DNA from 2 places in the Mesorhizobium sp. M7A.F.Ca.US.014.04.1.1 genome. Region 1 is predicted to be linked to the other one. Evidence: predicted binding sites of a transcription regulator. Region 1 holds the regulator's gene; the other holds the start of a gene.
What was found. The regulator PhoB, encoded in region 1, activates phosphate uptake and scavenging genes when phosphate is short. The targets are predictions, from matches to a motif close to TGTCATNNANCTGTCAT.
Positions count from the first base shown of each region.

Region 2: the regulator PhoB is predicted to act here: its motif matches at 3,385-3,401, upstream of ugpB (sn-glycerol-3-phosphate ABC transporter substrate-binding protein UgpB).

Region 1 is NZ_RZRW01000021.1:2,562-22,565, reverse strand. Features, by position in the region: gene EOA22_RS02915 (substrate-binding domain-containing protein) at 185-1,213, shown strand; gene pstC (phosphate ABC transporter permease subunit PstC) at 1,310-2,776, shown strand; gene pstA (phosphate ABC transporter permease PstA) at 2,773-4,089, shown strand; gene pstB (phosphate ABC transporter ATP-binding protein PstB) at 4,107-4,925, shown strand; gene phoU (phosphate signaling complex protein PhoU) at 4,952-5,659, shown strand; gene phoB (phosphate regulon transcriptional regulator PhoB) at 5,676-6,365, shown strand; gene EOA22_RS02885 (ROK family protein) at 6,382-7,629, opposite strand; gene xylF (D-xylose ABC transporter substrate-binding protein) at 7,899-8,939, shown strand; gene EOA22_RS02875 (sugar ABC transporter permease) at 9,082-10,434, shown strand; gene EOA22_RS02870 (ATP-binding cassette domain-containing protein) at 10,446-11,246, shown strand; gene EOA22_RS02865 (CHASE domain-containing protein) at 11,374-13,002, shown strand; gene EOA22_RS02860 (YMGG-like glycine zipper-containing protein) at 13,098-13,343, opposite strand; gene EOA22_RS02855 (hypothetical protein) at 13,427-13,753, opposite strand; gene EOA22_RS02850 (hypothetical protein) at 13,875-14,054, opposite strand; gene EOA22_RS02845 (sensor histidine kinase) at 14,178-15,209, opposite strand; gene EOA22_RS02840 (DUF1328 domain-containing protein) at 15,389-15,556, opposite strand; gene EOA22_RS02835 (response regulator) at 15,784-16,578, opposite strand; gene EOA22_RS02830 (NepR family anti-sigma factor) at 16,792-16,995, shown strand; gene EOA22_RS02825 (RNA polymerase sigma factor) at 16,999-17,550, shown strand; gene EOA22_RS02820 (response regulator) at 17,564-17,935, opposite strand; gene EOA22_RS02815 (Crp/Fnr family transcriptional regulator) at 18,104-18,865, shown strand; gene EOA22_RS02810 (DUF883 family protein) at 18,994-19,320, shown strand; gene EOA22_RS02805 (hypothetical protein) at 19,332-19,790, shown strand; gene EOA22_RS02800 (HWE histidine kinase domain-containing protein) at 19,804-20,004, opposite strand, start outside.
Region 2 is NZ_RZRW01000169.1:406-9,396, reverse strand. Features, by position in the region: partial or broken gene EOA22_RS13790 (sn-glycerol-3-phosphate import ATP-binding protein UgpC) at 1-67, opposite strand, end outside; gene ugpE (sn-glycerol-3-phosphate ABC transporter permease UgpE) at 75-923, opposite strand; gene ugpA (sn-glycerol-3-phosphate ABC transporter permease UgpA) at 933-1,853, opposite strand; gene ugpB (sn-glycerol-3-phosphate ABC transporter substrate-binding protein UgpB) at 2,011-3,321, opposite strand; gene EOA22_RS13770 (EAL domain-containing protein) at 3,683-6,115, shown strand; gene EOA22_RS13765 (TlpA disulfide reductase family protein) at 6,117-6,806, opposite strand; gene argH (argininosuccinate lyase) at 6,842-8,242, shown strand; gene EOA22_RS13755 (lipoprotein) at 8,394-8,600, shown strand; partial or broken gene EOA22_RS13750 (diaminopimelate decarboxylase) at 8,663-8,991, shown strand, end outside.

The DNA.
Region 1 (20,004 bases):
GATTCCGGGGACAAAGCCGGGCTGCGTGTTCAGTGCCGGCCAGGCGGCGTTTTGCTCATCGCGATGACGCGTTACCGGGGTGACATCAAACTGTCATGCGACTGTTATAATCGAAGGCTATTGGCCTCAGCGGGCGCCGACTGACGAGCGCCGAGAGACCATCTTCCGAACAGGAGCAGGCCACATGAAGAAATTCCTCTATACGGCGTCGGCCGCTGCGCTTGCGCTCGCCGCGTCGTCCGGCTTCGCCGCCGCGCGCGACCAGATCCAGGTCGCCGGATCATCGACCGTGTTACCTTATGCCAAGATCGTTGCCGAGCAGTTCGGCGAAACGTTCACCAACTTCAAGACCCCGGTCGTCGAATCCGGCGGCAGCGGCGCCGGCATCAAGGAATTCTGCAAGGGCGTCGGCGAAGACACGATCGACATCGCCAACTCGTCGCGTCCGATCAAGGCGGACGAACTCAAGTCCTGCGCCGCCGCCGGCGTGAAGGAAGTCCAGGAAGTCCGGATCGGCTATGACGGCATCGTCTTCGCCACCGACATCAAGGGCCCGGACTGGGCGCTGGTTCCCGCCGACATCTACAAGGCGCTCGCGGCCAAGCTGGTCGTCGACGGCAAGCTCGTCGACAATCCGAACACCAAGTGGAGCCAGGTCAATCCGAAGCTGCCCGACTGGGACATCGCCGCCTACATTCCGGGCGAAAAGCACGGCACGCGCGAAGTGTTCGAGACCAAGCTCCTCGATGCCGGCTGTGACAAGGCTGCTCTCAAGGCCGCCGGCATTGCCGACGACAAGGAAATCGGCAAAACCTGCATTGCCATCCGCAAGGACGGCAAGGCCGTCGACATCGATGGCGACTATACCGAGACGCTCGCCCGCATCGACTCCAACAAGACCGGCGTCGGCGTGTTCGGCCTCGCCTTCTATGAGAACAATGCCGACAAGCTGAAGGTCGCCACCGTGGAAGGTATCGTGCCTTCGACCGAGACGATTGCCAGCGGCAAGTATCCCGTCTCGCGCCCGCTGTTCTTCTACGTCAAGAAGGCGCATCTGGGCGTCGTTCCCGGCCTCAAGGAATATGTCGAGTTCTTCCTCGACGACCAGATGGTTGGCCCGGAAAGCCCGCTCGCCGAATACGGCCTCGTTGCTGCTCCGGATGCCGAGCGTCAGGCCCAGCGTGACGCTTTCGCCGCCGGAAAGTCGATGTAATCAAGCTGCCGAACCGGGGTGCGGGTCAAATCCGCGCCCCGGTTTCACCGCAGGCCGCAATGGTGGCTGCGTTAGAATTTCCCTTGGGGTGGGTCCATGTCGTCCTTGCTCGTACTGGCCATCGTCGTTGCCGTCGGCCTGGTTGCCTTTTTCATCGGCCGGCAGCGTGCCGCGGCCCAGGACAATGGCAAAGTCAAGCCGCATTCGCGTGCCCACTATCACGGCTGGTGGGCCTTCCTGCTCGCCGTCCTGCCTGCTCTTTTGCTGCTTGCCGTCTGGGCCGTCGGTTCTTCGGTCTATCTTGACCGGCACATCCACGCTGCCTTGCCCGAGCGTACCGTCGACAGCAAGGTTGCCAGCGAGGCACTGGATGTCAGCCTGGTAAAGAGCCTCGCCAGGGGCCTGCGCAAACTCGATGCTGGCACACTGGCCGCAATGCCTGCCAGCTTTGCCGAGTTGCAGCCGCTGCTCGCCGCCAAGGGCGTGGCACTGGCGAGCGACACACAGGATTACATGATCCCGATCGCCGTCGAGGCGAACAAGGTCCAGGACCGGCTCGGCCTGTTCGGCGCCATTGTCATTCTGGCTTCCTCGATCGCCGGCGCCTTCTATGCGCTCAGGCAGATCGAGCCGCGCGCCAGGGCGCGCAACAATGTCGAGCGGTTGATGCTGTGGGGGCTGCTTGCCGCCTCCACCATCGCCATCCTGACCACCGTCGGCATCGTGCTTTCGATGCTGTTCCAGACGATCACCTTCTTCGAGAGCGTCTCGCCGATGAGTTTCTTCTTCGGCACGGTCTGGGATCCGCGTTTTGCCGCTGCCGGTTCGGGCGGCAGCCAGGGCCAGTTCGGCCTGATCCCGCTTCTTGCCGGCACGCTCTATATCGCCGCCGTCGCGCTGCTGGTTGCGGTGCCGGTCGGGCTGATGTCGGCTGTCTACATGGCCGAATACGCAACGCCCAGGGTGCGCTCGGTGGTCAAGCCGGCGCTTGAACTGCTGGCCGGCATACCGACCATCGTCTACGGCATCTTCGCCGTCGTCACGCTTGGGCCGTTCCTGCGCGACCTGTCAGCGGCGCTGACCGGCGGCTCGCCGTTCATCCAGGGCCAGAGCATCTTCACCGCCGGCCTGGTCATGGGCGTCATGCTGATCCCGGTCGTCTCCTCTCTCTCAGACGACATCATAACCGCGGTGCCGCGCGCCATGCGCGACGGGTCGCTCGGCCTCGGCGCGACCCGCTCCGAGACGATCAAGCGGGTGATCCTGCCGGCGGCACTGCCCGGCATCGTCGGCGCCATCCTGCTGACTGCCTCGCGCGCCATCGGCGAAACGATGATTGTCGTGCTGGCGGCGGGCGTCGCCGCCAACCTCACCATCAACCCGTTCGAGGCGATGACGACCATCACCGTCAAGATCGTCAACCAGCTCACCGGCGACCTCGAGTTCAATTCGCCGCAGACGCTGGTCGCCTTCGCGCTCGGGCTGACGCTGTTCACGCTGACGCTGGTGATGAACATCGTCGCGCTCTACATCGTGCGCAAATATCGGGAGCAGTACGAATGACCGACATTCCCATGGATACGATGGTCAGGCCGGCGGCCCATCCGCGCCGCGACATCGGCCTGAAGGCCCGTTACGCCGCCGAACGCCGTTTCCGCATCTATGGCGTCGTGGCGATTTCCGTAGGCCTGGCGTTCCTGGCAATCATGCTGATCACCATCGTCTCGAAAGGCTACACCGCCTTCTGGCAGACGACGGTATCGCTGCCGATCACGTTCGACGAGAAGGTGATCGATCCTTCCGGCAAGCGCGCAACCGATCCGAGCGTTCTGATCAAGGCGAATTATCCCAAGCTCGCAGAAAACGCGCTGGTGGCCAAGCTCGGCATCTCTCCTGATGACAAGCCGATGATCCAGAAGCTCAAGGGCTTCCTTTCGGAAGGCGCCCGCGTCCAGTTGCGCGACATCGTTGCCGCCGATCCCTCGGTGATCGGCACGACACGCGACGTCAACATCCTCGCCGCCGCCAATCTCGACTCGGCTTTCAAGGGCCAGATCGACCTCAGTGTCGAGGAAGCGCGACGCAAGGTCTCGGACCAGCAGATCACCTGGATGAACAAGCTCAAGGCCGAGGGCGCGATGGCCGAGCACTTCAACAGCGGCCTGTTCACCTACGGCGCCTCCAGCCGCCCGGAAACCTCGGGCATGGGCGTGGCGATCATCGGCTCGCTTTATATGATGGTGATCGTGCTGCTGCTCGCGCTGCCGATCGGCGTCGCCGCCTCCATCTATCTGGAGGAATTCGCCAAGAAGAACCGTTTCACCGACCTTATCGAGGTCAACATCAACAATCTGGCCGCAGTGCCGTCAATCGTCTTCGGCTTGCTCGGCCTCGCGGTGTTTATCAATTTCCTGGGCATGCCACGCTCCGCCGCTTTCGTCGGTGGCCTGGTGCTGACGCTGATGACGCTGCCGACGATCATCATCGCGACGCGCGCCGCGCTTGCCGCGGTGCCGCCGTCGATCCGCTCGGCAGCTCTCGGCCTTGGCGCCTCCAAGATGCAGATGGTGTTCCAGCACATCCTGCCGCTTGCCGCGCCCGGCATCCTCACCGGCACCATCATCGGTCTTGCGCGCGCGCTCGGCGAAACCGCGCCGCTGCTGTTGATCGGCATGGTCGCCTTCGTCGCCGATCCACCGACGACGCCTTTCGATCCGGCCACCGCGCTGCCGGTGCAGATCTATATGTGGGCGAACGAGGCCGAACGCGCCTTCGTCGAGCGTATGTCCGGCGCCATCATCATCCTGCTCGTCTTCCTCATGGCCATGAACATCACCGCGATCGTGCTTCGGCGTCGGTTCGAGCGGCGCTGGTAGAAAAAAGGCATTTTGGTATGAACATCATGACCGAACAGTCCCTTGAAAACGCAGTGGGCGACAAGATGAAGTCGAACGAAGTGATAAAAATGCGCGGCGACAAGGTCGGCGTGTTCTACGGCGAGAAGCAGGCGCTGTTCGACGTCGATCTCGACGTCCGCCTGAACCAGGTGACGGCGCTGATCGGCCCCTCCGGCTGCGGCAAGTCCACCTTCCTGCGCTGCCTCAACCGCATGAACGACACCATCGATTCAGCACGGGTAACCGGCAAGATCACGCTCGACGAAGAGGACATCTACGACAAGAACATCGATGTCGTCGAACTCAGGGCGCGCGTCGGCATGGTGTTCCAGAAACCCAATCCGTTCCCAAAGTCGATCTACGAGAACGTCGCCTATGGTCCGCGCATCCACGGATTGGCCAAGCGCAAGGCCGACATGGATCAGATCGTCGAGTCCAGCCTGAAGAAGGCGGCGATCTGGAACGAGGTCAAGGACCGTTTGCAGGAACCTGGCACGGGTCTTTCCGGTGGCCAGCAGCAGCGCCTGTGCATTGCACGCGCCATCGCCGTGTCGCCCGAGGTGATCCTGATGGACGAACCGTGTTCGGCGCTCGACCCGATCGCCACCGCTCGCGTCGAGGAACTGATCGACGAACTGCGTCAGAACTATACGATCGTCATCGTCACCCATTCGATGCAGCAGGCAGCGCGCGTGTCGCAGCGCACCGCGATGTTCCATCTTGGCTATCTGGTCGAGGAGGGCGCCACCGACAAGATGTTCACCACCCCCGACGACAAACGCACCCAGGACTACATCACCGGCCGGTTCGGCTGATCTCTGGCATATGAGGGACGAAGATCATGGGTGAACATACCGTTGCATCTTTCGATGAGGATCTGGAGCAGATCAGCCAGCTGATCCGCGACATGGGCGATCTCGCCCGCTCGATGGTCGGTGGCTCGACCAGGGCTTTGCTCAATTCGGACAATGCGCTGGCGCAGCGGGTGGTTTCCGACGACGCCATCATGGATGCACGCCAGCGCGAGCTGGACGATCGTGCCATCACGCTGATCGCCAAGCGCCAGCCAATGGCCAACGATCTGCGTGCGGTGGTCGGTTCGATCCGCATGGCCGGCGACCTCGAGCGCATCGGCGACCTTGCCAAGAACATCGCCAAGCGCGTCGGCACTGTCGGGCTGAGCGTCACGCCGCACGACCTTTCGCATTCGATCGACGCAATGGCGCAGCTGGTGCTGATCCAGGTGCAGGGGGTCGTCGACGAGTATGCCGCCGCTGACGCGGCAGCGCTTGCCACGCTCAGAAACAATGATGAACGCATCGACGTCAAATACACATCGGTGTTCCGCGAACTTCTGACCTACATGATGGAAGATCCGCGCAACATCACGGCGTGCACGCACCTGTTGTTTTGCGCCAAGAACCTCGAGCGGATCGGCGACCACGTGACCAACATCGCCGAAAATGCCTATTATGTTTTGACCGGCACGCAGTTGCCAGCCAACCGTCCGAAGCAGGACGAGACGGCAATGTCCGCGCCAGCGGCATGACAGGGGTGACCAGCCGATGATCGCGCCACGCATCATGGTGGTGGAGGATGAGGAGCCGCTAGGCGTGCTGCTCCGCTACAATCTCGAATCCGAAGGTTACCAGGTCGAGGTGGTGACGCGCGGCGACGAGGCCGAAATCCGGCTGCAGGAGAACGTTCCAGACCTTCTGGTGCTCGACTGGATGGTGCCTGCGGTTTCCGGTATCGAACTCTGCCGCCGGCTAAGGATGCGTCCCGAGACCGAGCGGCTGCCGATCATCATGCTGACCGCGCGAGGCGAGGAAAGCGACCGCGTGCGCGGCCTCTCGACCGGTGCCGACGACTATCTGGTCAAGCCTTTCTCGACGCCGGAGTTCATGGCCAGGGTCAAGGCGCTGCTGCGCCGGGCCAAGCCGGAAGTGCTGTCCAGCGTGCTCAAGGTCGGCGATATCGTGCTCGATCGCGAATCGCACCGTGTCTATCGCAAGAAGAGCGAAATCCGGCTCGGGCCGACGGAATTCCGCCTGCTTGAATTCATGATGCGCCATCCAGGCCGCGTGTTCTCGCGCAGCCAACTGCTCGACAATGTCTGGGGCGAGACGATCTACATCGACGAACGCACGGTCGATGTGCATGTCGGCCGGCTGCGCAAGGCGGTCAACAACGGCCGTATGCCCGATGTCATCCGCACCATCCGTGGGGCGGGTTACGCCATTCGCGAGGACTGAACTCCCTCGTTTGAACTCACGCCACGTTCTTGCCGCCGAGACCGGATCTCGCCTGCACGCCCGGCGCAAAAATCTCCTGATCGACGAAGATTAGCGCCCGCATGGCGCAGCCTTCGCGGATCAGCGGCAGTTCGTTCGGCTCGGTGTCGAAGGAAATCGACTTGGAATGCTGGCCGCCGGCGGTCTGGGCAATCGCTTGCCGCAATGCCGGCTCGATCAGGTCGAAGGCGGCGGCGCTGACGCCGACCATGGCGACCGGCGCCGGATCGATCAGCGCGAACAGGCTGCCGAGGCCGTAGCCGAGCGCTTCGCCGGCCTTGCGATAGGCTTCCCGTTCGGGTCCGTCCCTTTCGCGGGCGGCGGCAGCCAGGGCGCGCATGTCGGCATCGCTGACATCGGCGACGGGTTCTGCATCCTCGCCCATCTGCCGCGCGTTGCGCCAGATGGCATAATTGCCGGCATAGGCTTCGACGCAGCCGCGCCGTCCGCAGCGACACAGCGCCCCGTTCGGCCGATGAATCATGTGGCCGAATTCGCCGCCCGAGGAATGGGTGCCGGTGAACAATTCGCCCTTCAGCACCAGCCCCATGCCGATGCCGTGCGACAAAAGGATAGCGATGAAATCGTCGCGGTAACGATCGGGGTCGCGCCAGCGCAGCGCCACCGCCATCATGTTGCAATCGTTCTCCATAATGGCTGGGATGCCGAACTCGTCTTCGAATATGTCGGCGAAGGCGATGTCGGTGTGCGGCGTGATCGGCGACCACAGCATGGCGCGGGCACGGGTGTCGGTGATGCCCTGGACGGCCAGCGCGATACGGGCGATGCTGCGCACGTCCAGGTCGGGATCTTCCAGGCGGCGCCGCACGATTGCCGTGCACTCACCGATCAGCGAGTCGCGCGACATCGTCAGCGTGTCGAGCCGGCGCTGTTCCTCGGATATTACCTGGCCGGCATAGTCGATGACGGCGACCGAGAGGAAGTTCAGCGACAGCACCACGGTCATTACCGCGGCCGCTTCCGGATTGAGGCTGAGGCCGACCTGCGGACGGCCGCGTTTGAGCGAGCCGGCCTCGCTCGGCTTGCTTTCGGTCAGGATACCTTCGACGATCAGGTCGGATGAGATCGCCGAGATCGTCGAATGGCTGAGGCTTGTGGTTGCGGCGATCTCGGTGCGCGACGGCTGTCCGGCGCGGCGCACCGCCGCGATCACCATCGCGCGGTTGCGGCGGCGCAAATCGTCGTGGCGGATTCCGACCGACATGCTCTTTCATATCCTCCCGGTCGCCGCGGTTCTTCCTGCCCTGGAACGCTGTCGGTGACGCGGTCAAATACTGGCAGAAGCCGCGCGCCGTGTCATTTATTTATTCCGAGGCCCGAAAAAAATTCGAAACGACATCAAAATCCATCAGAATCGATGTTGACAGCGTTCGGGCGTTGGCCCAGTATTTTTTCGAGGCTCGAAAAAATAGGGCCTTTGTGCCGGCCTTCGGGCCAGTTTGGTCGCGCCATACGCGGCGCAGGGAGGATAATATGAAAAGATTCACAGCCGCCATCCTGGCGGGTGCCGCCATGTCGCTGACGCTCGCGTCTGTCGCGCAGGCGAAGGACAAAGTCGTCGGCGTTTCGTGGTCCAACTTCCAGGAGGAACGCTGGAAGACCGACGAGGCCGCCATGAAGACGGCGATCGAGGCCGCCGGCGACAAGTACATCTCCGCCGATGCGCAGTCCAATCCCGGCAAGCAGCTTACGGACGTCGAAAGCCTGATCTCGCAGGGCGCCAATTCCCTGATCATCCTGGCGCAGGATGCTTCGGCCATCGGCCCGGCCGTGCAGAAAGCCCTGGACGAAGGCATTCCGGTCGTCGGCTATGACCGGTTGATCGAGAACAAGGATGTTTTCTATCTGACCTTCGACAACAAGGAAGTCGGCCGCATGCAGGCCCGCGAAGTGTTCAAGGTCAAGCCGGAAGGCAACTACGTCTTCATCAAGGGCTCCGGTGCCGATCCCAATGCCGACTTCCTGTTCTCGGGCTCGATGGAAGTGCTCAAGGAAGCCATTGACAGCGGCAAGATCAAGAATGTCGGCGAAGCCTACACGGATGGCTGGCTGCCCGCCAACGCCCAGAAGAACATGGAACAGTTCCTGACCGCCAACGACAACAAGGTCGACGCGGTGGTCGCGGCCAATGACGGCACTGCCGGTGGCGTCGTCGCGGCGCTGACGGCTCAAGGCTTGGCCGGCACCGTGCCGGTCTCGGGGCAGGACGGCGACCACGCCGCGCTGAACCGCATCGCCCTGGGCACGCAAACCGTGTCGGTGTGGAAGGACGCGCGCGAGCTCGGCAAGAATGCCGCCGAGATCGCCTCGCAACTGGCCGACGGCAAGAAGACGAGCGACATCGCCGGCGCCAAGGACTTCACGACGCCGGGCGGCAACACCGTCAAGTCGCTGTTCCTGACTCCGGTTGCCATCACCAAGGACAATCTCAACGTCGTCATCGACGCTGGCTGGATCAAGAAGGACGAAGTCTGCGCGGGTGTCGCTGCCGGCACCGTCGCGGCCTGTAACTGATCCGGACCACTTCGAAATATCTGAACGCCGCGGCCCAAAAGCCGCGGCGTTTTCTCAAAGAATTGTGTTTCCGCATCATGCGGATAGCTTCTAGGCTGGGCTCCGGCATGCGCGTCAGACGGCCAGCCGGTGGGAGGAAATCATGACCGACACGACGTCCAACCCGCAGGCCGATACGGCGCGCGCGTCGGAACTCGGCGCCGTCGCCCGGTTCCTGAAGGCGACCGAGATCGACACCCGGATGCTCGGCATGATCGGCGCGCTGCTGGTCATCTGGATTGGGCTGCATGTCATTTCCAGCCTGCGCCTCGGCGTCAACCCGCTCGATTTCGACAGCCGCACCTTTCTCACGCCGCGCAATCTGTGGAACCTGTCGGTGCAGACATCCGCGGTCGCCATCATGGCCTGCGGCATGGTGCTGGTCATCGTCATGCGCAACATCGACCTGTCGGTCGGTTCCGCCGAGGGCCTGATCGGCATGGTGATGGGATTTGCCCAGGTGCATTTCCTGGTGCGTTTTGTCGGGCTCGAACTCGGCAATCCGTGGATCTGGGCCCTGGCGCTGGTCATCGGCCTGGCGCTCGGCCTGTTGATCGGCGCCTTTCAAGGCTTCGTCATCGCCTATCTCGAAGTGCCCGCCTTTATCGTGACGCTGGGCGGCCTGCTGGTCTGGCGCGGTGCTGCCTGGTGGGTCACATCAGGCCAGACCGTGGCGCCGCTTAACGCCACCTTTCAGCTGATGGGCGGCGGGCCGGCGGGATCGATCGGCGCAACCTGGAGCTGGGTTGTCGGGATCGTCGCCTGCCTCGCCGTGGTGTTTGGGCTGTTCAACGGGCGGGTGCAGCGCAAGCGTTTCCGTTTTCCGCTACGTCCGATCTGGGCCGAGGCGCTGCTCGGTGTCGTCACCTGCGGCGCCATCATGGGTGCGGTCTGGCTCGCCAACTCCTACCCCTGGCCGATCGGCATCGTGAACAGATATGCGGCCGCCAACAACATCACCGTTCCCGAAGGCGGCCTGTTCATCGCCCACGGTATCGCCATACCGGTGCTGATGGCGGTCGCCGTCGGGCTGGTCATGACCTTCATCACCAACCGCACCCGTTTCGGCCGCTATGTCTTCGCCATCGGCGGCAATCCCGAGGCGGCCAATCTCGCCGGCATCAACACGCGCTGGATCACCATGAAGGTGTTCATGATCATGGGCGTGCTGGCCACGATTGCCGCGGCGATCTCCTCGGCCCGGCAGAATTCGGCCACCAACGTGCTTGGAACGCTCGACGAGCTGCTCGTCATTGCAGCCGCCGTGATCGGTGGCACGTCGCTAGCCGGCGGGTCGGGAACGATCATCGGCGCCATGCTCGGCGCCCTGCTGATGCAATCGCTGCAGTCCGGCATGGTGCTGCTTGGTGTCGACTCGCCGCTGCAGAGCATCGTCGTCGGCGCCGTACTGGTGATCGCCGTGTGGCTCGACACCGTCTATCGCAAGCGCGTCTAGGAGGGCATGCCATGACTGACAAGACTGCTCCTGCAGCCACCGCGCTGATCGACATGAGGAACATCTCGATCGCGTTTGGCGGCATCCGCGCCGTCGACGACGCCTCGATCGATCTTTTCCCCGGCGAGGTCGTGGCGCTGCTCGGCCATAATGGCGCCGGCAAGTCGACATTGATCAAGATCCTGTCCGGCGCCTACAAGCGCGATTCGGGCCAGATCTTCGTCAACGGCGAGGAGGCATCGATCTCCAACCCGCGCGACGCCAAGAAATACGGCATCGAGACGATCTACCAGACGCTGGCGTTGGCCGACAATGTCGACGCCGCCGCCAATCTGTTCCTCGGCCGCGAGTTGATGACCGCCTGGGGCACGCTCGACGACGTTGCCATGGAGGCCGAGGCGCGCAAGGTGATGGGTCGGCTCAATCCCCGGTTCCAGCGTTTCAAGGAGCCGGTGATCAAGCTGTCGGGCGGCCAGCGGCAATCGGTGGCGATCGCGCGTGCGATCCTGTTCAACGCCCGCATCCTGATCATGGACGAGCCGACGGCCGCACTTGGTCCGCAGGAAACGACGCAGGTCGGCGAACTGGTCAAGCAGCTGAAGTCCGACGGCATCGGCATCTTCCTGATCAGCCACGACATCCACGATGTGTTCGAGCTTGCCGACCGGGTCTGCGTCATGAAGAACGGCCAGGTGGTCGGCACCGCCCGCACCACTGATGTCACCCAGGACGAGGTGCTGGGCATGATCATTCTGGGCAAATGCCCGCCAGGCGCCATTCCCGGACCGGGCGCGCTGAAGATCGCGGCCTGAGATCAAGCCAGATCGCGGTTGCCGGACACGTGATATGCCAGCCGTAGGGATGGCTTGGCCTTGGCATTGTGTTGGCAGGGCGACTTGCGCATAAAGGTCCGACATTGCTCAGGGACCGCACGATCCGTTGAAGAAGCTTTTCCCGATCATCGCCTTTATCGCCGTCGCGCTGATCAGCATGGTGATGGCAGGTTTTGCCTACTTCGCCACGCAGGAAGCCGCGCGCATCAAGTTCGAGGCGACTGCCGACGATGCGCTCAACCGGATCGAGAGCCGCATCGACCTGCATCTGTCGCTGCTGCGCTCGACGCAGGCCCTGTTCGACGCCCGCAATGGCGATATTTCTCGCAATGAGTTCAAGGCCTTCTTCACCGCGCTCGATGTCGACAAGAATTTCGCCGGCTTGCGCGGTATCGGCTTCCTCAGGCTGGCAAAGACGGGCGACGAGGCGACGGTCGAACGCGACATGCTGCACGATTATGGCGTCAGTCATCCAATCTACCCGGACACCACGCAACCCTGGCGCACCCCTATCGTGCTGTTCGAACCGCTGGATCCATCCAATCAAGCCGGCATCGGCTACGACATGTTCAGCGAACCGGTGCGGCGTGCGGCGATCGAAAAGGCGATGTCCGACGACCAGCAGCATGCCAGCGGGCTGGTGCAGCTGGGCCAGGACACGGGCGCCGCGCAGACGTTCACCGGCTTCTTCGTTTTCGTGCGGCTCAATGTCGAAACCGCTCCCGACGTCATCAATGCTTCGAGATCCTCGACATCAGGTTTTCTCTATGCGGCCTTCCGGGCTCGCGATCTGTTCCAGACCGCGCTCAGCCGGTCGCCGCTTTTGCCGGTCAACACCGAAATCTATGATGGCGATGGTGCCGTGAACGGCGACAATCTGTTGTTCCGGTCGGAGACGCCGCCGGCTTCCACTTTCGGGAACAGGCTGCTGGTCACGCGAAAGATCATCGTCGCCGGACAGCCATGGACTGTCCTGTTCCGGCCGACAAGCGCCTTCTCGCAGCCGTCGTCGCGCGCCATTCCGGTGATGCTGGGGCTGTTCGGCCTGCTGTTGGCGGGCGCAATCGCGCTTGTGGCGCGCTATCAGGAGCGGGCCTATGAGGCAGCGTCGCGATTGCACGAAACGACGGAAAAGAGCCTGATCGAAAAAGACCTGATGCTGCAGGAGATGAAGCATCGCATCAAGAATTCGATCACCAGGGTGCTGGCGATCGCGCGTCAGACGGCATCGCGGGCGACCGACGTCAACGAGTTTTCAGCGTCCTTCTCGGCTAGGCTGCAGGCGATGGCGGCCTCCCAGGACATGCTGACGCGCTCACGCTGGCAGAAGGCCGATCTTGGCGATCTCCTGCGCATCGAGCTGGGTCAGGTGTTCGGCAAGGAGCTGCCCGATGAGCTGTTGTCGGGACCACAGGTGCTGCTCGACGAAACCACGACGCAAGCGCTCGGCCTGACCTTCCACGAACTGGCGACGAATGCGCTGAAATACGGCGAGGCCGGCAATTCCGTTGGGGCGCTGAAGGTGGACTGGTCGCTCGAAGGCCGAGGGCGCGACAGGGTGCTGGCTCTCAACTGGCGCGAAAACGGGCAGAAGAAACTTGAAGCGCCCGCCGAGACCGGATTCGGCACCAAGCTGATCGACCTCAACGTGACGCGCGAATTGCGCGGTACGATCAAACGGGATTACCAAGCCAATGGGCTGAACGTGGAAATCAAAATTCCACTCGCCAATTGAGCGCGACCGTTGCCGACAAGGGGGAAGCATCCAGACATCAAAAACCCGGAAGCCGGCGGACCGGCCTCCGGATCGACGTTTCGATTATCGCCGAATTAGTTGCAGCGAGCCGTGTAGATCCGGCCGCGATGATCGCGATATTGGCAATAGCCGTTGCGCAGGTTGCGCACCAGCAGGCCGGAACCGGCACCCACGGCCGCGCCGATCAGCGCGCCCTTACCGCCGCCGACCAAGCCGCCGACACCGGCGCCGATCAAGCCGCCGCCAACCACGTCCTTCTCAGTCGAGGTGCAGCCGCTGACCGCGACCACCGCAACCAGGGCAATAATCATCTTCCGCATAGAGTCACTCCTCACTTTGTGTCCTCACTTTAGTAAGCTCCAGCCGCCATTTAGCATGAAATGACGGCCTTTGCTGCTGCAATCTATTGTTGGTGAAGATAGTCTTTTTCTGGGCGTATCGTGTTCGATGCCATTACCAGGCTGGAAATTGCCAAAGACGCGTCAAGCGTACCATCGGCGCGCACATTCCAGACGATCTGATCATAGTCGTCCTCAAGCGCCGGATCGACCGCAAGGCATTTGGCGACGATGTGGTCAGCCTGCCCTTGCACGTCGCCCAAGACGAATGGGCGTTCGGCCACGCATTGCTCGGCCGTCGCGAAAACGCTTACGGGCACCTGGAGTTCACGGCAGTCGGCCATCGTGTTCGAGCAACCGATGACCAGCAACAATGCAGCGATATGTTCCATGGCGAGAAGTCCTCTCGCCATAGTAACGGTCTACATTCGCCAAAGTTCCTGGCTGGCTTGATCGGCCGGGGAAATAAGATGGCGCTACAGCCGATTCGGCCACCGGCCGAAACGAGGTGGCCTAGTAGACCAGTTGGTGCAGGGCGACCGCCATGATCACCGCCACCAAGGCCAGCGCAACTAGGCGCAAAGCTCCGTTGGGAACAGGAGCCAGCGGTGGCGTGGAAGCCTCTGAGTCCTCAAACTCGCCCATGGAAATCCGGGCGGCCTGCTCCAGTCTGTTCATGTCGGCAACCGTCAAGGCATTCCTCCCACCATGCTGTAAATCCTGCTGCGGAAATGTTCGGTGATGCAACAAGTTCCAGCGGTATCTGGGAAAAACAGCATCTGCTTTTATGGTGAACGGCGGGTTAAGGAAGGTCGCTCAATCCGTCTCGAAATTGCCGTGCGGAACGACAAGGCGGTATTCAAGGCGGCCAGCCGCGATTTCGAGCGTCGCCGTTCCGTTCAGTGACGCCGGCACGACCCGTTCGAGTGCGACGCTGCCGAAGCGCTTCTCGCTACGCCTGACATCACTGGCGCCGATTGCCTCCGCCCATGTCAGGGACAGGGAGGTTCCCGTGTCGTCGGCGGTCAGGTTGGCTGTAACATTGACGTACCCGCCGGGCCGCGACAGGGCGCCGTAGCTCACCGAATTGACGGCGAGTTCATGCATCGCAAGGCCGATATGCAAGGCAGCGTTGGGATTGAGATAGGGGTTTGCCCCCTGAAACCTCAGGCTCCGAACCGGATCGCCGCCATAGCGGCCAACCTGGCCCGATACGAGTTCGCGAAGTGCTGCACCCCGCCAGTTGGAAGAGGTCACGAGATCCTGGGACGAGGCCAGCGATTGCAGCCGGCCGCGAAAGCGTGTCAGGAAATCGCCGATGCTGTCGGAGTAGCGGCCGGTCTGGGTGGCTATGCTCTGGATGATCGCCAGCAGGTTTTTCGAGCGATGGCTCACCTCTCGCAACAGCGTCGTCAGGGTCTGCTCGCGGCGCTTCTGCTCCGTCGTCTCGACCATCGTGGTGACGACGCCTTGCACGGTGCCACCATCGCCGTGATCGGCATCGATCCACACCTCGAACCAGCGGCTGCCATCCTCGACGGGAACGCTGATCTCGAGACGTTGGGGGTTGCCGGATGCAATGACGTCGCGCTTGGCCGCGCCGATGCGGTCGGCCTGCGCCTCCGGCAGGATGCCGATGCTGTCGGCGGTGTCCGAAACCCAGGGCGCACGCATGTTGCGCGCCCATACGGTTTTCATCTCGCGATCCTGGTAGAGAACGGAAATGCCGGCATTGTGCAACGCGTGAAGAAGAGCACGGCCGAGCTGCATGCCGCTGTCGGCGGGATGGAGGGCGATGACTTCATCGCTTTGCACGGCGTCTTTCCTGTTTCCGGTCCTGGAACCCATCGGCCAATCTGTCCACCCAATTCAGGCTGAACGGCTCATCGTTGAATGGGTTCCAAACAGGTTTCCGGAAAACCCGCCGCCAAAAACGGTCCGCCGGACGGCGTCCTTTGAGGGACACCGCCCGGCGGTGGCTGGAAACCGTTTGAGGGGTGCGGCTTCCAGTGTTCGGCCGTCCGTCCTTACGAAGCCCGTTTGAACAGGCCCGCAAGAAGCGAAATGACCAGGAAGGCGAGGAAGATGAAAAACAATATCTGCGCTATGCCGGCGGAGGTACCGGCGATGCCGCCGAAACCAAGCGCGCCGGCGATGATGGCAACGACGAGAAATACGAGCGCCCAGTAAAGCATGATCCATCTCCTTCGAATGGTGCGATGAAAACGTGGGTGGTTGCGGTTTGTTCCCACCCTTTGCCGAAAAAGACCGTGCTTGCAAATCGTTCGAGCGGAACCGCAGGAATTCACCGTCGCCGCCCGGGTGCATCAGGCGGCACGAAGTGACGAATTGATCATCTGGAGAGATTCGGGAGCGAGGCTATCGCCTTGGGTTCGTCAATTCCTCCACTCCCAATTCCCGACTATGCGGCGGCTTTCGCCTGCCGGTCAAAGAACAGTGCCTGGCTGATCAGCGCCTTGACCATGTCGGGATTGAACGGCTTGGTGACCAGGAAGGCCGGTTCCGGTCGTTCCCCAGTCAACAGGCGCTCGGGGAAGGCGGTGATGAAGATGACCGGCACCGACGTCGATGACAGGATTTCGTTCACGGCCTCGATGCCGGAACTGCCGTCGGCAAGCTGGATGTCGGCCAGCACCATCTTCGGCCGCGTCTTGCCGAACATCATCACTGCCTCGGCATGGGTGCGCGCCGTTCCAACGACGCGGTGCCCCAGGCTCTCGACCATTTCTTCGATATCCATGGCGATCAGCGGTTCATCCTCGATGATCAGAACGTCGGTTGCCACCTGACGGGATATCTCGTTGCTCGCCTGCGCAAGCAGCTCTGAAAACTCCTGGTCACCGACGTCAAGGATCTCAGCCGCTTCCTCCTCGCTGAAGCCTTCGACCGCCACGAGCAGGAAGGCCTGACGGGGCCGCGGCGCGATCGCATTCAGATTGGCGGCGGTGCGCTGTTCCCACGCCGATTGCGCCTGTTCCTGTGGAACGCGGATGGCGACCGATGTGAAAAGCTTGGCGAAAACCTTGTACAGCGCGATGCGGTCGCTCGATGCTTCGGGAAATATCTCGATATCGGCGATGATGGCTTCAAGCATCGCAGCGACCAGCGCGTCACCACTCTCTTGCGACCCGGAAACAGCCCGCGAGAAGCGGCGCAGGAAGGGCAGATGTGGTGCGATGGTGGCGGATAAGCTCATGGTAAGACGTCTCCCTCAGAATGACGCGATTGCGTAGCAGGTCAAGCTGACTGCAAGCCGTGATAACGCGGATTTTTTGAAAAAGTTCCACCTCGACGGAACAAAAGCCGGGGAGTGGCGTTTGTGGTGGGGATGGGCAACCAGACGAGGGCGCCGCTTGCGTTGTGTTGAGTACGGTAAGAGCGGCTTGAGCGCTGGGAATACAAGGGCAAAATGAAGGATATGACGAAAGATATTCTGACTGGCGCCGAGAGCAGGCGCCGGAACGGTTCTGGTGACGCTCTTGGGCCGAACTCCGAAATCGGACGCAAACTCAAACAATATTACGACGCGCTGGTCTCCGACGATGTGCCGGATCGCTTTTCCCAGTTGCTTAGCCAACTGGAACAGGCTGAACCCGCACAGAAGAAGGACTGAGGCATGGCCGCGGTCTCACAAGGCTTCAAGACTGATCTGCTTGGGGCAATCCCAAGTCTGCGCGCGTTTGCCGTGTCGCTGACGCAAAATGCCGATAAAGCCGACGACCTCGTCCAGGAAACACTCGTCAAGGCTTGGGACAAGCATGAGAGCTTCCAGCCCGGCACCAATCTCAAGGCCTGGCTTTTCACCATCCTGCGCAACGAGTTCTATTCGCAAATGCGCAAGCGCGGGCGCGAAGTGCAGGACAGCGACGGTATCATGACGGCCAGGCTTGCCGTTCATCCGGCCCAGCACGGTCAACTCGACCTGAAGGACTTTCGCGGGGCGCTGGAGCAGTTGCCGGAGGACCAACGCGAAGCCATCATCCTCATCGGCGCATCTGGTTTCTCCTACGAGGAGGCCGCGGAGATCTGCGGCTGCGCGGTGGGGACGATCAAGAGCCGCGTCAGCCGAGCCCGTACCCGCTTGCAGGAGATCCTGAAAATATCAGGTGAGGACGAGTATGGTCCGGACGCGATTTCGGCCCAGGTAACGAGTTCGCCGGCGAGCTGACCGCGATCGCGTCTCAAGCGCGTCCGCAGGCCGCCGCGACCGCTTGCACCAGGTCTTCGCCTGAGTAGGGTTTGCCAACCAGCCTGACGCCCGGAAACGATGCCTTGATTTCATCGGCATCCGAATAGCCGGACGCAAACACGAAAGGTATGCCTGCCGCGCGCAGCCCGGAAGCGAAATCGATCGTCGAGGCGCCGCCCAGCATCAAGTCGACAATGGCTGCATCGAATCGCGTGGCGACTTCCCGGCCATCGACCTCGGTCAGGTCACGGGCGATCACCACCTCATCGGCGCCATGATCGCGGCAAAGTTGCTCGACATCCATGGCGATGAGAAATTCGTCCTCCAAAACGAGAATCCGCAATCCGTCAAGCAATGTGGGCACAGGCAAAGACTCCTTGAAACGCCGGAGTCATGATCGCTAATTGGCTTGATGTCATTTAAAAAAGACATGTGGCCAGCGGGCGGAACCTCAATCCTTGCAACGCGTTGAAACGCGGCTCTCCAAGAGCGGCTTTCGAAGGGGGTCGAGCGGGCTTTCGAAGGGGGCGAAATGTCAGTCCAGAACAATAACGCTTTCTCCAGCCGCCAATATCCTTGCGAGAACTGCCCATTGCGGCCGTTGCCGGTTTTCCGCGACTTCGAAGAACAGGAGCTGGCCTTCATCAGCAAATTCAAGAAGGGTGAACTCGCGGTCGATAAGGGCGACACGGTGCTGGTGGAGGGAAGCCATAGCGCCCATCTCTACACCGTGCTCTCCGGCTGGGCGTTTCGCTACAAGCTGCTGCGGGACGGCCGTCGCCAGATCCTCAATTATCTCATGCCCGGGGATCTGATCGGCCTGCAAGGCAGTGTGATGGGCGAGATGCAGCATTCCGTCGAGGCACTCTCACCGATGCTGCTGTGTGTTTTCGAGCGCGAATATCTGCACGAGCTGTACCGCAATCATCCCGGGCTGGCCTACGACATCACCTGGATCGCATCGCGCGAGGAGCGGATGCTGGACGAGAATCTGCTCAGCCTCGGGCGCCGCAGTGCGATCGAGCGCGCCGCCTATCTCATCGCCTTCATCGGCAGCCGGGCCAAGGTCGTCGGACTGAATGGCAGCCAATCCGTCCAGATACCGATCACGCAGCAGCACATTGCCGATACGCTCGGCCTGTCGCTGGTTCACACCAACAAGACGATCCGCAAGCTGATGGATCGCAAGCTGATCGTCTGGCGCGACGGCGGCTGCGCGGTCTCCGACAATGAAGGGCTCAAGCGGCTCGCCGGCTGGGAAGGGCTGGGCGAGGCGCGCCGGCCACTAATCTGAGGAAGCGTCTTTTTGCGAAGCCGGCGGATCGGGTGCGCGCCGATGCGTTTTCGGCTACTTTGTCCGCAGTGGCGGAACCATGAGGTGCGCAGCGCGTTTGAAACCGAGCAATCACAAGGAGTTAAGCCATGGCCACTGCCGCAGGAAAGACCGCAACCGACGCCCGTGCAAATGCGGACCTGGAAGCCGACATCAGGCAGTTGAAGGCCGACATCGACAAGCTCACCAAACAACTGGCCAAGACCGGCGAGCATGGCTATGGCACCGCGCGCCGTGCAGCGACAGAAGGGGTCGAGCAGTTGCGCGCGCAGGGCGAAGCAGCCTTTGACAGCTTGCGCAGCAATGCCAAGGACATCGAAGCGCAGATGATGGCAAGCGTGCGTGAAAAGCCGGTGACGTCACTGGCAATCGCCGCTGGCGTCGGCTTCCTTTTCGCGCTCATCGCGCGTCGCTAGTCGCGCTACAGATGGGAATGTTGGCAACCCTGATCTCGGGCCTCGCCTCGGGGGAAACCGTGGCCGCCGTTCACCGGGCGCGCACGGCGGCAATCGTCTATGTGATCGCCATGGCCGCTGCGCTTTGCGGTCTCGGCTTTCTGGTCGGGGCCGCCTATATCTGGACGGCGATGCGCTACGGCTCGCTTGCCGCCGCGCTCGGGTTTGGCGCCGGTTTCCTAGTGCTCGCCGGACTTATCCTGCTGATCTACCGGATATCCGCAGGTTCGCGCGCCCGGCGCCGGGCGCAGCGCCGCAATGCCGACATGAAGGCGATCGGCGTCACCGCCGCACTCGCCGTGCTGCCGAGCCTGCTCAAGGGAAAAGGCGGTCTCGGCGCCATTCTGGGGCCGGCCGTGGCGCTCGCGGCCTACGCCATCTACCGCGAGAATGTGAAATCCGACGATCCGGATGAGAGCGAGCGGACATAGAGCTGTTGGGAGATCACTTCGACAGCTCTTCCAGGGGCATCGATATTTCGGCAAACACGCCTTCCGGCCGGAATTCATGGGTCACTTCGCTGGAAATGACCTTGGCCAGGCTGCGGCGAATGAGGATAGAGCCGAAGCCTTGCCGATCCGGCGGAGCGACTTGCGGCCCGCCGCTTTCGCGCCAGGTCAGCACAAGACGCCGGGCATCCTTCCT
Region 2 (8,991 bases), on a different contig from region 1:
CGCCCTTCACGGCCTCGAAACCGCTGGGGTAGACCTTCTTCACATCCTTCAGATCGACGGTCGCCATCAGCTTCTCACTTTTCGGAATCGACCAGGCCGCGAACGAACCAGCGTTGCATCAGCACCACGACCAGGATCGGCGGCACGATGGCCAGCATCGCTGTAACCATGACCAGGTGCCATTGCGTATCGGCATCGGCGAAGGAGACCATCTTTCTGAGCGCGATGACGATCGTGTTCATGTTGCTGCTGTTGGTGACGAGCAACGGCCACAGATACTGTGTCCAGCCATAAATGAAGAGGATGACGAACAGCGCCGCGATATTTGTCCGCGACAGCGGCAACAGGATATCGAAGAAGAAGCGCCACGGCCCCGCACCGTCGACCCGCGCCGCCTCAACCAATTCGCCAGGAATCGTCATGAAGAACTGGCGGAACAGCAGCGTGGCGGTGGCCGAGGCGATCAGCGGGATGATCAGGCCCGCATAAGTGTCGATCATGCCGAGATCGACCATCACCTTGTAGGTTGGCAGGATGCGCACCTCGACGGGGAGCATCAGGGTGATGAAGATCAGCCAGAAGAAGGTCATGCGCAGCGGAAAGCGGAAGAACACGATCGCATAGGCAGACAGGATCGAGATGAATATCTTTCCCACCGCGATGCCGAGCGCCATGATCGTCGTGTTGAGCAGCAGCCTGCCGACGCTGACGCCGCCGATGCGGCCGACACCGCCGAACAATGCCTCGCTGTAATTGTTCCAGAACTGATCGCCGGGCAGGAGCGGCAATGGCGGCCTGAGGATCGTTTGCAGCGTCTGCGTCGAGGCAACGAACGTGTAGTAGATCGGGAAGGCGACGATCAATATGCCGAGGATCAGCATGGCGTGGGCGATGACGGTGCGGAGCGGTGACTGGCCGATCATCGCTCGCCCTCAGCCGTAATGGACTTTGCGTTCCACATAGCGGAACTGGATGGCGGTGAGCGAGATGACGATGATCATCAGGATGACCGACTGCGCCGCCGAGTCACCGAGGATCAGATTGACGAAGCCGTCATTGTAGACCTTGTAGACCAGCGTCTCAGTCGTCTTGCCCGGACCGCCCCCGGTGACGGCATGGACGATGCCGAACGTGTCGAACAGGGCATAGACGGTGTTGACGACCAGCAGGAAGAAGGTCGTCGGCGCAAGCAGCGGGAAGACGATGGTCCAGAATCGCTTGGTCTCGCCGGCGCCGTCCATGGCCGCCGCCTCGATCAAGGCTTTCGGCACCGCCTGCAGGCCGGCGACGAAGAACAGGAAATTGTAGCTGATCTGCTTCCAGGCAGCGGCGGACACCAGCAGGATCATGGCGTGGGTGCCATTGAGCAGTGGATCCCAGGCGATGCCGAAACTCCTCAGCATGTAGGCCAGCGACCCGATCGAAGGGTTGAAGAGGAATAGCCACAGCATACCGGCAATCGCCGGCGCCACCGCGTAGGGCCAGATCAAGAGCGTGCGGTAGAGACCTTTGCCGCGCACCACCTTCTCTGCCATGACCGCCAGCAGGAGCGCCACGCACATGGCGACGATAGCGGTCGCAAGGGAAAACACCACCGTGACCTTGATCGAGTTCAGGTAGGCCGGATCGGCAAGCACTTTCCTGAAATTGGCGAACCAGACGAACTTGGTCCTCAGCCCGAACGGATCCTGCCTGAGCATGGATTGGTAGAACGCCTGACCGGCCGGCCAGTAGAAAAAAACGAGCGTGATGGCCAGTTGCGGCGCCACAAGCAGGTAGGGAAGGACCTTGTTGGGGAACACGACGCGAGGGGTCACGGAGCCACTCCGAGGTGATGAGGCGGGGGGCACCATGCGGCACCCCTCTCCGCCAAGATGGCTTTGATGAGCGTTTCGGACTGGGCATCATCGACCATTGGCGAAATCGCAAGGCACGGCAAAACTCCCCTCACGAGGGGAGATGCCCGGCGGGACAGATGGGTGCGCCGTAGAGCAAGGACCTGCGCTCGCTCTAATTCCCCAGCGCTTCCTTGATCGCGGCATTGCCACGCGTAACCGCATTGTCGAGCGCCTGCTGCGCGGTCTGCTGGCCGGCGAGCATCTTCTCGAACTCCTCGTTCTGGATATCGCGCACCTGCGGCAGATTCGGCAGACGTACGCCCTTGGAATTGTCGGTCGGCGTCTTACCCGTCATCTGCAGGATCGGGGTCTCGCGGCCGACATTCTTGTCATAGAAACCGGACTTCTTGGTCGCTTCATAAGCCGCCAGCGTTACCGGCAGATAACCCGACTTCTGGTGCAGGTATTCTTGCACCTCGGTCTTCGACAGGTAGGCGAAGAAGGCCGCGACGCCCTTGTATTCCTCATCGGATTTGTCCGCGAAAACCCACAGGCTGGCGCCACCCGGCGTCGTGTTCTGCGGCGCACCCTTGGCGTCGCTGTCATACGGCAATTGGCCAATGCCGTAATTCATGCCGGACTTGACGATATCGCCAAGTCCGCCGGACGATTCGGTCATGATCCCGCATTCGCCCGCAAGGAAGATCTGCTTGGCTTCGGAGGTGCGGCCGCCATATTTGAAGGTGCCGTCCTTGGCGAGGTCCGCCAGCGCCTGGAAATGGTTGACGAAAATCGGCGCGTTGATCTTGAGCTCGACATCGCCGCCGGCCAGACCGTTCTGCTGGGTGGCCCATGACACGTCATTCCAGGCCGCGAAATTCTCCAGATGTATCCAGGTCAGCCAGGTCGAGGTGTAGCCGCAGGCGGCCGCGCCGCTCGCCTTGATCTTCTTGGCGTCTTCCCACACTTCATTCCAGGTCTTGGGTGGGCTATCGACGTCGAGACCAGCCTTCTTGAAGATATCCTTGTTGTAATAAAGGATCGGCGAGGAGGAGTTGTAGGGGAAGGAGAGCATGGTGCCGTCCGGCTTCGAATAATAGCCGACTATGCCTGGCAGATACTGGCTCTTGTCGAAGGTCATTCCAGCGCTGGTCAACACATCGGCTGCGGGCTTGATGGCACCTTCGGCCGCCATCATCACGCCGGTGCCGACGTCGAACACCTGGATGATGTCTGGCGCCTGGCCCGCGCGGTAGGCGGCAATGCCGGCATTCAGCGTCTCGGGATACGTGCCTTTGAACACCGGAACGAGCTCATAGTCGCTCTGGCTGGCATTGAAATCTTTGGAGATCTTGTCGACGACTTCGGCATTGGCGCCAGTCATGGCGTGCCACCAACTGATCTGCGTGACGGCAAAAGCGGAGGTTGAGGAAAGCGTCATAAAGGTAGCGGCAACACCGGCCGCGAAGCCGAAGGACTTCATGTTTCATCTCCCGTTTGTCATTGGCGAAAGGGGGCACTCCCGCGAAGGCAATATGTGTCGCTCATGACAATCAGACAACGGTTTTGTTGCAGATCGACGAACTTCACCCTTTACCTGACGCAACGCTCGTCTCCGCTTGGAGGCATGGGAAGCGATGCGGTTAGCCGGCTTAGCGCGACGACAAGCGCGCCAGGAACCACCGTCGGGACCGTCAAGCTGGCTTTCGGCGTGTCAGCCCTGATTGCAGCCGCAGCAACCCGAAGAGACACGCCAAGGTTGCAGCCGACTTTATCGATCCCTCAACGGCAACGCGCTACTCAATCCTGCTGCCCTGTTTATTTCCAAAGCTCAGGTGAAATAAATGCTGACGGTCTACAATTGTATCGTCAACGAACATGATCTGAGACTGGTCGCACTCGCCGCGTTGATCTGCGGAATTTCCTGCTTCTCTGCTGTCAACCTGCTTCAGCACATAAGCCGTTCCACAGATCGGAACCGGCTTGCCTGGCTGATGATCGCGGCCACTTCGACCGGCTTTGGCATCTGGGCAACGCACTTCATCGCCATGCTCGCATTCACACCGGGCATACCCAGTGCCTATGATCCGGCACTCTCCGTGCTTTCGCTCGCTGCTTCGGTCACTTTGACGGCAGCCGGCATGTGGATCGCCACCTTGCGGGATGAGTTCGACTATCATCTCGTCGGCGGCGCCGTGCTGGGCGGCGGTATCGCAGCCATGCACTACATCGGCATGGCGGCGTTCGAGGTTCAGGGCCGTATCGAGTGGAACCTGTTGCTTGTCGCCGTTTCCCTGCTGGCCGGCGTAACGCTCGCGGCGCTGGCGCTGCGTGTCGTGCAGCGCCGCCCCTCCTTGAAGGCGACATCCGGCGGCGCGGTGCTGCTGACGCTGGCGATCTGCACCCTGCATTTCATCGGGATGGGTGCCGTCTCGATCTTCCCCGATCCCTCGATCGTCATATCCGAATACACGATCGAGCCGACCTCGCAGGCTTTCGCGGCCGCCGCCGCCACACTGGTGATCCTGGTTCTGTCGGCATCGGCGCTGTGGATCGATTTGCGCTTCCGTCGCCAGAAGCTCGAGGTCGACCGCATGCACGGCCTGGCCAATGCCGCCGTGGAGGGGCTGATCGTCTGCGACGGCAACCGCATCATCAGTGCCAATGACAGCATTGCGGCACTGACGGGCAAAGCAACAGCGACCCTGAACGGAATGCAGCTTGGCGATCTCTTCGGATCCGATATCTCGGGCTTCGGCGAACAGCCGCAGGAGGCCGAATTGAGCGGTCGCGATGGCACGAGCATTCCTGTCGAGCTGATCGCCAGGAGCATCGACTACTGTGGCAAACCGCACAACGTGGTCGCGGTCCGCGACATTCGCGAGCGCAAGAAGGCGGAACAGGAGATCCTGCGGCTTGCCCATTTCGATCCATTGACCGGACTGGCCAATCGCCGCAGCTTTTCCGGCCGGCTGGAGACGGAAATCGCTGCGATGGTCCGGACCAGGAAAGGCGGCCAGCTTGCGCTTCTGCTGCTTGATCTCGACCGGTTCAAGGAGGTCAACGACCTGTATGGGCACGGCGCAGGCGACGCCATGCTGCAGAAGGTTGCGCAGTGCGCGACCGGTATCCTTCGTCCAGGGCAGATGGTGGCGCGGCTGGGCGGCGATGAGTTCGCCATCATCGCGCCGAACCTGGCCGACCCGTTGGAGGCGGGCCGTATCGCCAACGCGGTGCTGACCGCCATGCGCGAGGAAAACCGGCTCTCGGTCGGCGGCGGCCTTGTGTCGGCAAGCATCGGCATTGCGCTGTATCCGTCGGATGCCGAAAACCAGGCCAGCCTGATAAGCCACGCCGATACGGCACTCTACCGGGCCAAGACCGAAGGCAAGGACACTTACCGTTATTTCGAAGCATCGATGGGGGCCGAGGCCCGCGACAAGCGCGTCATGGAGCACGAACTGCGCCAGGCGGTCGCACGCCAGGAGTTCTATCTCGTCTACCAGCCGCAGAAAGAGATCAGCAGCGGAAAGATGGTCGGCTTCGAAGCGTTGGTCCGCTGGCGGCATCCGACTCGCGGCGACGTGTCGCCGGCCATATTCATCCCGGTGGCCGAAGACAGCGGCGCCATTGGCCAGATTGGCGAATGGGTGCTGACGGCTGCCTGCGAGGAAGCCGCCCGCTGGGAAAATCCGCTGACAGTGGCCGTCAACGTTTCGGCGGTGCAGCTCCACAACACGAATTTCAGCCGCAAGGTCCACGAAACATTGCTGAATTCCGGCCTGGCGCCCGGCAGGCTCGAGCTTGAGATCACCGAGACGGCGCTTGTCAAGGACATGCCGCGGGCGCTGGCCACCTTGCGGCAGGTCAAGGCGCTGGGCGTGCGCGTGGCCATGGACGATTTTGGAACCGGCTATTCCTCGCTCTCCAACCTCCGCGCCTTCCCCTTCGACAAGATCAAGATCGATGGCTCCTTCATCAAGTCGGTCGACAAGAACGGCCAGGTCGCGGCGATCGTGCGCGCCGTCCTGGGACTTGGACGTGGTCTCGGCCTGCCGGTTCTGGCGGAGGGGGTCGAGACGCTCGGCGAACTGAAATTCCTGGACGCCGAAGCCTGCGAGATCGGCCAGGGCTATTATATCGGCAGGCCAGCTCTCATCGAAGAATTCGGCGAGCTGACCGGTGTCGTCGCACCCGCTGTCGGCAGCAAACCCGCTACCTTGCGCGACAGAAGCGTTCTGGCCTTCGCACCGGCACCTGCGCTAGCCACACGCTAGACTAGAGGCTCTCGGGCTTGAGTGCCGTCTCGACCAGCCGCCTGGCGTCCGGCCCCGACCATTCGGCCGGGCCGTTCATATGGGCGATCAGGCAGCCCTCGCCGTCGACCAGCATGGTGACAGGAAGGCCTAGCGCCAGGCCGCGCTTCTTGAGGTCGTTGAACAGCGCCATCGTCGAATCCCGGTAATAGCCAAGCGTCGCGACGCCGGTATCGCTGAGGAACTTCTTCGGCTTCACATCGTCGCCGGCATCGACATTGACGGCGATCACTTGAAAGGCGTCGCTGCCCTTTTCCTTCTGCAGCGCATCGAGCGCCGGCATTTCGGCACGGCACGGGGCGCACCATGTCGCCCACAGATTGAGCAGCACCGTCTTGCCGGCATGATCGGCAATCGTCATCGGCTTGCCGTCCGGACCGTTGAAGGCAAGGCTCTTCAGGGATTGTGGCGGATCGGCCGGCAAAAGTGCCGCGACCTCACCGGTGGCCGAAGCCGCGACCTTCTTGGCGCGGTCGCTCTTGGCCGCGCAGGCCACGTCGTCCTTGCTCTCACCCACGGCAGCTTGTGCCGGTGCATTGTTGCCAGACCGGCTCTCGCTGACATATACCGCGACCGCGCCCGCCAGCGCGCCCGCCACCAAGGCGGCGAGGATCAGGCGCGGGGCCGGGAAGAATCTACTACCGTCTGCCATTTTCTCAAAACTGCTCCGAAGCACGGGTTATAGCCATGAGCGATAAGAAAACCAGCAACCAGATGTGGGGCGGACGTTTTGCCTCGGGTCCGGCCGCCATCATGGAAGCGATCAACGCGTCTATCTCCTTCGACCGCAAACTCTATGCGCAGGACATCAAAGGCTCGATCGCCCATAGCGAGATGCTGGCGCAAACGGGCATTATTTCGGCGGCCGATCAAGAAAAAATCGCTGACGGGCTGAACACGATCCTGAGAGAGATCGAGGCCGGCAGCTTCGAGTTCTCGACGCGGCTCGAAGACATCCACATGAACATCGAGGCGCGCCTTGCCGATCTGATCGGCCCGGCGGCCGGCCGCCTGCACACCGCCCGCTCGCGCAACGATCAGGTCGCGGTCGATTTGCGGCTCTGGGTCAAGGAGGAGTGCTTTCGCGTCGCCGAGGCGTTGAAGGGGTTGATTGAGGCGCTGCTGGAGCGGGCCGAGGAGCATGCGGCGACCGTGATGCCGGGCTTCACCCATATGCAGGCGGCCCAGCCGGTGACCTTCGGCCATCACTGCATGGCCTATGTCGAGATGTTTTCGCGCGACCTGTCGCGTGTCCGCGATGCGATCGAACGCATGGACGAAAGCCCGCTCGGTGCCGCCGCACTTGCCGGCACCAGCTTCCCGATCGACCGCCACCGGACCGCCAAGGGGCTCGGCTTCCGCGAGCCGATGCGCAATTCGCTCGACAGCGTCTCGGATCGCGATTTCGCGCTCGAGTTCCTTGCCATGGCCGCGATCTGCGCCACGCATCTGTCGCGGCTGGCCGAAGAGATCATCATCTGGTCGACGCCGCAATTCGGCTTCGTCAGGCTGTCGGACTCGTTTTCCACCGGCTCGTCGATCATGCCGCAGAAGAAGAATCCCGATGCCGCCGAACTGGTGCGCGGCAAGACCGGCCGCGTCACCGGCCATCTGGTCGGCCTGCTGACGGTGATGAAGGGCATGCCTTTGACCTATGGCAAGGACATGCAGGAAGATAAGGAATCGGTATTCGACGCCGCCGAGACGCTCGACCTGATGCTGGCGGCGATGACCGGCATGGTCTCGGACATGACGGTCAACGCAGCCGCGATGAAGAAGGCCGCCGGCTCCGGCCACGCGACAGCAACCGACCTTGCCGACTGGCTGGTGCGCACGCTCGGCCTGCCGTTCCGAGAGGCGCATCATGTCACCGGCCGGGCGGTGGCGCTGGCCGAAGACAAGAAGGTGGGGCTGGAGAAGCTTTCGCTGGAGGATCTGCAGTCGATCGATCCCGGCATCACGGCCGACATATTCTCAGTGCTGGCGGTGCAGAACTCGGTCAAGAGCCGCACCAGTTTCGGCGGCACCGCGCCGTCGGAAGTGAGGAAGCAGATCCGCGCCTGGAAAAAGCGACTGGCGAAAGCGTAATGCCGGATGTTGCGCCAGCAATATCCCGGACATGCGACCAGCAATATCCGGACGTTGCGCCAGATATTGCGACGAGCAATATCTCGGGGTGCAATGCGCCGAGAACTCGGCTAAAAGCGGCGGCTGACAAACGTTTCGGACGGATGGATCGATGACCGGAAGCAGGATTTTGGTGACGCTGACGCTGCTGGTGGCGATCGCGGCCGTCTCGGCCTGCGGCAGGAGGGGCGGTCTCGACACGCCCTATGAGGCGGCCGTGCAGGCGCGCAAGGATGCCTCGAAGGCCCATCAGCCCGTGCCGCCGGAGCCAGAAAAACCGGTCAAGGACAAGAAGTTCATCCTCGACCCGCTGATCTAGGCCGACGAGAGCGGGGCCTTCCAACCCGATCTCATCTTGCCGCAGCTTCCGGAATCACTCCCGTGAACCATTTCGACTACCGCGACGGCGTGCTCCGTGCCGAGGACGTGGCGATACCAGATATCGCCGCACAGGTCGGCACGCCATTCTACTGCTACTCGACGGCCACCCTGACCAGGCACTACCGGGTGTTTGCCCAGTCCTTTGCCGGGCTCGACACGCTGGTCTGCTACGCCATGAAGGCCAATTCCAACCAGGCCGTCCTGCGGACGCTGGCGAAGCTCGGCGCCGGCGCCGACGTGGTTTCGGAAGGTGAATTGCGCCGGGCGCTGGCCGCCGGCATTCCGGCCGGCAAGATCCTGTTTTCGGGCGTCGGCAAGACTGCGCGCGA